2 regions of the Arthrobacter sp. J156 genome follow, and region 1 is predicted to be linked to the other one. Evidence: predicted binding sites of a transcription regulator. Region 1 holds the regulator's gene; the other holds the start of a gene.
What was found. The regulator HspR, encoded in region 1, represses chaperone genes until heat shock. The targets are predictions, from matches to a motif close to AAGTTGAGTCNNNNNGACTCAACTT.

Region 1 (3,170 bases):
GAGTCCCTCCATCCGGGGGAGCTGGCCGGAGACGACGGCCCCCTGGCCCGGGTCCGCCGCGCCGGCCTCGAGGGCCGCGACCCGGAGCCGGACGCCACGGATCCACTCGGCGGCTGGGCGCCGCGCTACGAGGGCCGGATCCCCACGAGCTTCGAGTCCAAGGCGCGGAAGGCGGGACGGCTCGTCTTCGACCTCGCGTACCGGCGGACGACGGCGGACTCCTGACGACCGGGCGCAAGCCTGGCTAGGCGAGCGGCTCGAGCCCGGCGGTGACGAGGGCCAGGTTCCGCAGCGAGAGCGTCCCGGGGTCGCGGTATCCGTAGCGCGGACGACCCGCACCGGGAACGAACCGCGAGGTGTTGTGCCCCGTCACCGGCAGGAGCCCGAGACCGGGCCGGCCGTCGACGTCGAACACCCTCCCGGCGGGGCGCGTGCGGCCGCTGAGCCGGCGCCCCAGGCGGGCCAGCGCGTCGTCGGCCGCGACCGCCTCGAAGACCCGGTGCGCCGGAACGCCGAGCAGGGACGGATCGGCCGCGAGCCGCCGCGGCATGCCCGCCGAGCCCGTCGTCGCGAGGCAGGAAACGGTCCCGGAAGCGCGCTCGGCGGCCAGCGCGGCGAGCCCGTGGGCGGCGACGGTCGCGCCGTAGGAATGGGCCTCGACCGCGGTGCGGGGTCCGTCGGGGCGCCAGCGGGCGAAGCGCTGCAGCTCGTGGCTGAAGCGCTCGGCAGCGGCCCGGGCCCGGAGGTCGAGGACCGCGTGCGCCAGGGTCGGGGCGGGGTATCCGAGCCACGCCACGACGGCCGGGGACCCGACCCCGACGGCGCGTTGCTCCAGGAGCAGCTGGCCCGCCTCGCGCACCGTGCCCCACATCGCGGTCTCGGGTGCGATCCCCACTCCGGAGAGCTGCCACGTGACGAGATCGGCCGCGTCGAGCTCGCCGACGGCCACCGCGGCGAGTGGCCGCGGGCCCTCGAGGTCCAGGAACAAGAGGTGGCGGGGCGGGATCGCGGCGTCCATCGAGCCGGGCCGCAGGGCGTGGGCGACGCCGTCGACAGCGGCCTTGGCGCGCTGTGGCATGGCGTCGCGCTCCCGCATCCGGGCGCGGAAGCGTTCCATGGCCCGCTCGCTGAGCGCGGCGTAGCCGCCGTCCGGGACCGGCCCGCCTAGCCGCGCGGCCGCCACAGCACCACGGCCTGGCTGCGGGCCCGCGGACGCTGCCCGCGCGCGAGCGTGACGACCTCGCCCGCGGCGCCGGCGGCGAAGACGCGGGCGTGCTCGACGGCGCGGGCCGCACGCACGTCGTCGAGTTCCTCCATCAGCTCCCCGACGCGGGCCCGGAGGGCGGCGACCTGGTTCTCGAGCTCGAGGATCCTGCGGATCCCCTCGAGGGACACGCCGTCCTTGGACAGTCGCTGCACCTCGCGCAGCAGCTCGACGTCGTAGCGGGAGTACCGGCGCTGCTTGCCGCGCTGTCGGGACGGGGAGACGAGCCCGAGCCGGTCGTACTGGCGCAGGGTCTGCGGGTGCATGTCTGCGAGCTCGGCGGCGACGGAGATCACGAACACGGGCGTGAAGCGGTCCACCCCGAACGGCTCGGGGCCGGTGCTGCGGGGGGCCATGAGGTCCCTCCTTTCCTCGGGGCGTCGTCGCGGTGCCGCCGGCCGGGCGGCCGGGGCCTTAGAGCGCGGCCTTGGCGGCCAGTCCCGCCCGGGGATCGGCGCCGGCGGTGGCCTCGGCGAACGCCTTGACGGCCGCCTCCGCCTCGGCGTTGAGGTTCTGCGGGACGACGACGTCGAGCACCACGAGCAGGTCGCCGGCCTCCTTGGCCGTCTTCACGCCGCGGCCGCCGAGGCGCAGGGTCCGGCCCGAGCCCGAGCCGGCGGGCACCTTGACCTTGACCGTGTCGCCAGCGGGCGTCGGCACCTCGATGCTGCCGCCCAGGGCCGCCTCGGAGAACGTGACGGGCACGTGGATGCGGATGTTGTTGCCCTCCCGTTGGAAGAACGGGTGCGCCTTGACCGAGACCTTGACGAGGAGGTCGCCCTGGCCGGCCGGGCCTGGCTGGCCCTTGCCGCGCACGCGCACGCTCTGCCCGTCCTTGATGCCGGCGGGGATGCGCACCTCGATCACCTCGCCGGTGGGCTCGCGCAGGGAGACCGTGGTCCCCCGCAGCGAACCGCCGAAGGAGATCGTCGTGGTGGCGGTGCGGTCCGCACCCTTCTGCGCGGGCTGGCCGAAGCCGCCCGGCTGGCCGCCGAATCCGCCGAAGAGGTCCGCGAACTCGGGCGGGACCTGCCCGCCGCCGAAGCCCGCGGGGCCGCGCCGGGCGCCGCCGGGTCCGCCCCCGAACAGGTTGCCGAAGATGTCGTCGAAGCCGGCACCGGCCGCTCCCCCGGGGCCCCCGGCCTGGAACCGCGCCCCGGAGCCCATGGCCCGGATCGCGTCGTACTGCTGGCGCTGCTCGGGATCGGACAGCACGGAGTTGGCCTCGGTGATGTCCTTGAACTTCTGCTCCGCTCCCGGGTTCCCCGCATTGGTGTCGGGGTGGTGGGTGCGGGCCAGCTTGCGGTAGGCCTTCTTGATGTCGGCCTCGCTCGCGTCCTTGGAGACGCCGAGAATCGCGTAGAAGTCCTTGTCGACCCAGTCCTGGCTTGCCATGAGGCGCCTCCTTTCAACGTCGGGTGATGGTGTCCGGCCCGTGGACCGGTGCGGCGGGCGGGCGGTCCGTGGTGGACCGCCCGCCCGCCGCGGCGGCTACTCGCCCGTGGAGACGATCACCTGGGCGGCGCGGATGACGCGCTCGCCCTTCTTGTAGCCGGGACGGAGGACCTGGGCGACGTGGTCGGCCGGGATCTCCGGATGCGGCTGCTGCATGAGCGCCTCGTGGACGGTGGGGTCGAATCCGGCCCCCGCTTCCCCGATGCGCTCGAGCCCGTGGCCGCCGAGGATCGTGTCCAGCTTGCGGGCCACGGCCGCGAACGGCCCGTCCTCGAGGTCGCCGTGCTGGCGCGCGGCGTCGAGGTCGTCGAGCACCGGGAGCAGGCTCGCGAGCACGGTCTGGACGGCGAGCTCGCGCACGCCCTCCCGGTCGCGCTCGACGCGCTTGCGGTAGTTGACGTACTCGGCCTGCAGCCGCAACAGGTCGTTGCGCAGCTCGGCCTCGGCCGCG
Region 2 (3,170 bases), 410 kb from region 1:
GCTCGCTCGCCGTTCCACTCGTCGGCTCCCTGCAACACGACTGCGTGGTGCGCGAACGGCGCATAGACCACCTCGTCCCGCGCCCCGCCGGCGGACTGACGCCCTACCGCCGGGCCGTGGAACTCGCCCTGGAGAAGATCGGCACCGACGCCGTGGAGACCTCGTGGGCCACCGCGCACGCCGTCGCCCAGCCCGCCGACCCGTTGCCCAGCGATCCTGACTGGGCCGGGCGCCCCGTCTACGTCGACGTCCGCGAGCTCGACGTCGACGCTCCCCCGGAAGCCGTGTTCGGCGTCGTCCAGGGAATCGGCGGAGGAAACGGCTGGTACTCGCTGCCGGGCGCCTGGGGCGTCCGCGGGCTGATCGACAAGCTCGCCGGCGGCGTGGGACTGCGGCGCGGCCGCCGCAGCAGCACGCGCCTCCTGCTCGGCGACGTCGTCGACTTCTGGCGCGTCGAGGAAGTGGAGCAGGACCGGCTCCTGCGGCTTCGCGCGGAGATGCGCGTCCCCGGAAACGCGTGGCTCGAGTTCACGATCGAACCGCGGGGATCCGGCAGCCTGTACCGCCAGCGGGCCGTCTTCTTCCCCCGCGGGCTCGCCGGGCGGCTCTACTGGTGGTCAGTGGCCCCGTTTCACGGCCACATCTTCGGGTCGATGATGCGCCGCATCACCGCCGCGGCCCTGCAGGCCGCCGGCACGGAAACCGCCCCCGGGCCGGAGCCGGCGGGCCGCTGAGGCTCCGGCGCGGCCCGGGCCGCCGGCATCACCCTTCCGGAGGGATCGCGATGGACTCCTCCCCGCAGACGAGCAGCAGCCCGGAAGCATCGCCTTCGAGGGCGCATGCGGCGGGATCGATCCGCGCCCCCTCCGTGAACGTCCCGCCGAGCGCGAGCATCCCCACCGCGGCCGCCGCGGTCAGGACGTAGGTGACGAGCATCCAGCCGTGGCCCGAGAGTCCGGCGTGGAACACGTAGCCGGGGTCGGGGGCAAGCGCTCCGTGCATCCAGAGCACGACATGCAGCAGCCCGCCGCCCGCCGCCACGCAGGCCGCGGCGACGCCCCAGGCCCGGCGCGCCCCGCCGTCGTTCCGTTCCATACGCCCCTCACTGCCGCCGGCCGTCCGCTGTACCTACCCATCATGCCCCCGGGATCCCCCTCCGGGTCGTCGTCGCGGAGGGATGCCGGGAGGGGCCGGCGGGCGGCGCCGACACGCGGGCGCCCGGCTCCCGCGGACCAGGAGGTCCGCCGGAACCGGGCGCGTCGGACCGGGCGGCGATGCGCCGCTCGGCAGGAGTGCGGCCTACTGCTCGGAGGCCTCCGAGCCGGCGAGCTCTCCGACCTCGGCGTGCTCGCCGGTCCGGACGGCGATCTTGCGCGGCTTGGCGCTCTCGCGGACCGGGATGACCACGGACAGCACGCCGTTCTCGTAGCGGGCGGTGATGTTCTCCGTGTCGACGCCCTGGCCGAGGTTGAGCTGGCGCAGGAAGCTGCCGCCGCGGCGTTCGCGGTTGAGCCATTTCACGCCCTCCGCGCCCGAGAGCGTGCGCTCGGCGCGGATGGTGAGCAGCTGGCCGTCGACGTCGATGTCCACGGAACCGGGGTCGATGCCCGGCAGGTCGGCGTCGAGGATGTAGCGGTCGCCCTGGCGGTAGAGGTCCATGGGCATCTCGCGCAGGCCCTGGCGGTTGTCGAGCAGCGCGCCGGCCATGCGGTCGAGTTCGCGGAACGGATCGAAGTTCGTAGCCATGTTGATCAACTCCTGTGGTGTGGCACCGTGCGTGCCATCGGCGGTTCGGTGGCGGATTCGGCCTCCGCCAGAGTTGAGCGTCATGCGCTCAACTTGTCTCGAATTTAGCACTCTACCCTCGAGAGTGCCAATAGTTTTCCGCCCCGTTCTCCCACGGCGAACCCGCCCCGTGCAACGATGGATCCATGCGCTCCGCACCCCTCTGGCTCAAGATCCTCGTCACCGTGACCGGGCTACTGGTCCTCGCGGCCTCGTTCACCGGACTGGCCGCGGGCTCGCCCCTGCCCACGATCGCCTTCATCGGCGCGGCGGGCCTCCTGGCCTACTTGGGGATCGACGAACTGCGCTCCCGCGGCGCCCGGGCGGCGCGCGCCCGCGATTCCGGGAACGACGCCGGACGGCCGGGTCCGGCGGACTGAGCGCCCTCGCGGGCCAGACGAATCCGGCCCCGTGCGTCCGTCGACGCGGCGCATCTCAACGACGGAGGGAACCACCGCCGCAGGCTTGTTGTCGGACGCGTCGGATAGATTCGCTTCACGTGACTGTCTCTTCGACGGAAGGAGCCAAGCTAGCCATGTTGTTGGCGTACCTCGACGAGTCGAGCCGAGGAGCGAAGGGGAATTTCTACTACGTCGGTCCCTTCTCGTCACCGAACATCAAGCCAGGTTCATCGAGGAACAGATGAACGGAATCGGCCAGCTGATTTCCGACCAGATCCCGGGATTCGATCCGACGACGGAGTTCCAAGCCACCGATGTCTTCCAAGGCCGTGGAGCGTGGAAGTCCGTCCCCATCCCGATCCGGACTCGAGCGTGCCGTTTGGCGGCCAAGGCACTGGGGGACTCAGGCGCGGATTTCTTCCTCCGCGGCGTCGACGTCCGCGCCCTGCGCCAACGCTACTCCGTGGCGCACGATCCCCACGTGCTCGCGGTGTGCCAGTCCCTCGAGTCCATGCAAGAGCACACCAGCTCAAAGGGCGGGAAGGGACCAAACGTCTTGGTGATCGCCGACGAACACCACACGGCGAAGGACAGCCGAACGCGCTTCGCCGGGCTACGCCGCGCGCCACTTAACGGGTTCACACGGCTGACGCTGTCCAACTTCCTCGACACCATCTACTTCGGCCCCTCGGACCACAGCCGGCTCTTGCAAGCGGCTGACCTTGCCACGTTCTTCTTGACTCGTATCCGCCATGAACAGCCGGAGCGGCATCCCGAGGCGATCAAGGCCCTGAACTCCATCCGTAAAGACCTCAAGAAGATCACTCGACGGGAGTACCTATGGTCGCCTTAAACTCGAAACCCCCGCGTGGGCGGGGGCTCGGATGGGCTGGAGGCGACGAATCGCGTCCTGCACCTACAACTATGCGGGCATCTTGATATGAGGCAAGACGCCCCTCCCGACCTCCTCGCCGACCCCGTCGT

Region 2: AC0QR5_RS11440 (Hsp20/alpha crystallin family protein) is a predicted target of HspR. The motif match lies at 1,817-1,841, and genes of this name have one in related genera.

The regions. Positions count from the first base shown of each region.
Region 1 is NZ_CM149650.1:2,090,593-2,093,762, forward strand. It holds gene trmB (tRNA (guanosine(46)-N7)-methyltransferase TrmB) at 1-225, shown strand, start outside; gene AC0QR5_RS09525 (alpha/beta hydrolase) at 245-1,183, opposite strand; gene AC0QR5_RS09530 (heat shock protein transcriptional repressor HspR) at 1,165-1,620, opposite strand; gene AC0QR5_RS09535 (DnaJ C-terminal domain-containing protein) at 1,679-2,659, opposite strand; gene AC0QR5_RS09540 (nucleotide exchange factor GrpE) at 2,756-3,170, opposite strand, start outside.
Region 2 is NZ_CM149650.1:2,497,897-2,501,066, forward strand. It holds gene AC0QR5_RS11430 (SDR family oxidoreductase) at 1-734, shown strand, start outside; gene AC0QR5_RS11435 (hypothetical protein) at 763-1,095, opposite strand; gene AC0QR5_RS11440 (Hsp20/alpha crystallin family protein) at 1,300-1,746, opposite strand; gene AC0QR5_RS11445 (hypothetical protein) at 1,932-2,165, shown strand; gene AC0QR5_RS11450 (DUF3800 domain-containing protein) at 2,428-3,039, shown strand; gene AC0QR5_RS11455 (D-serine ammonia-lyase) at 3,127-3,170, shown strand, end outside.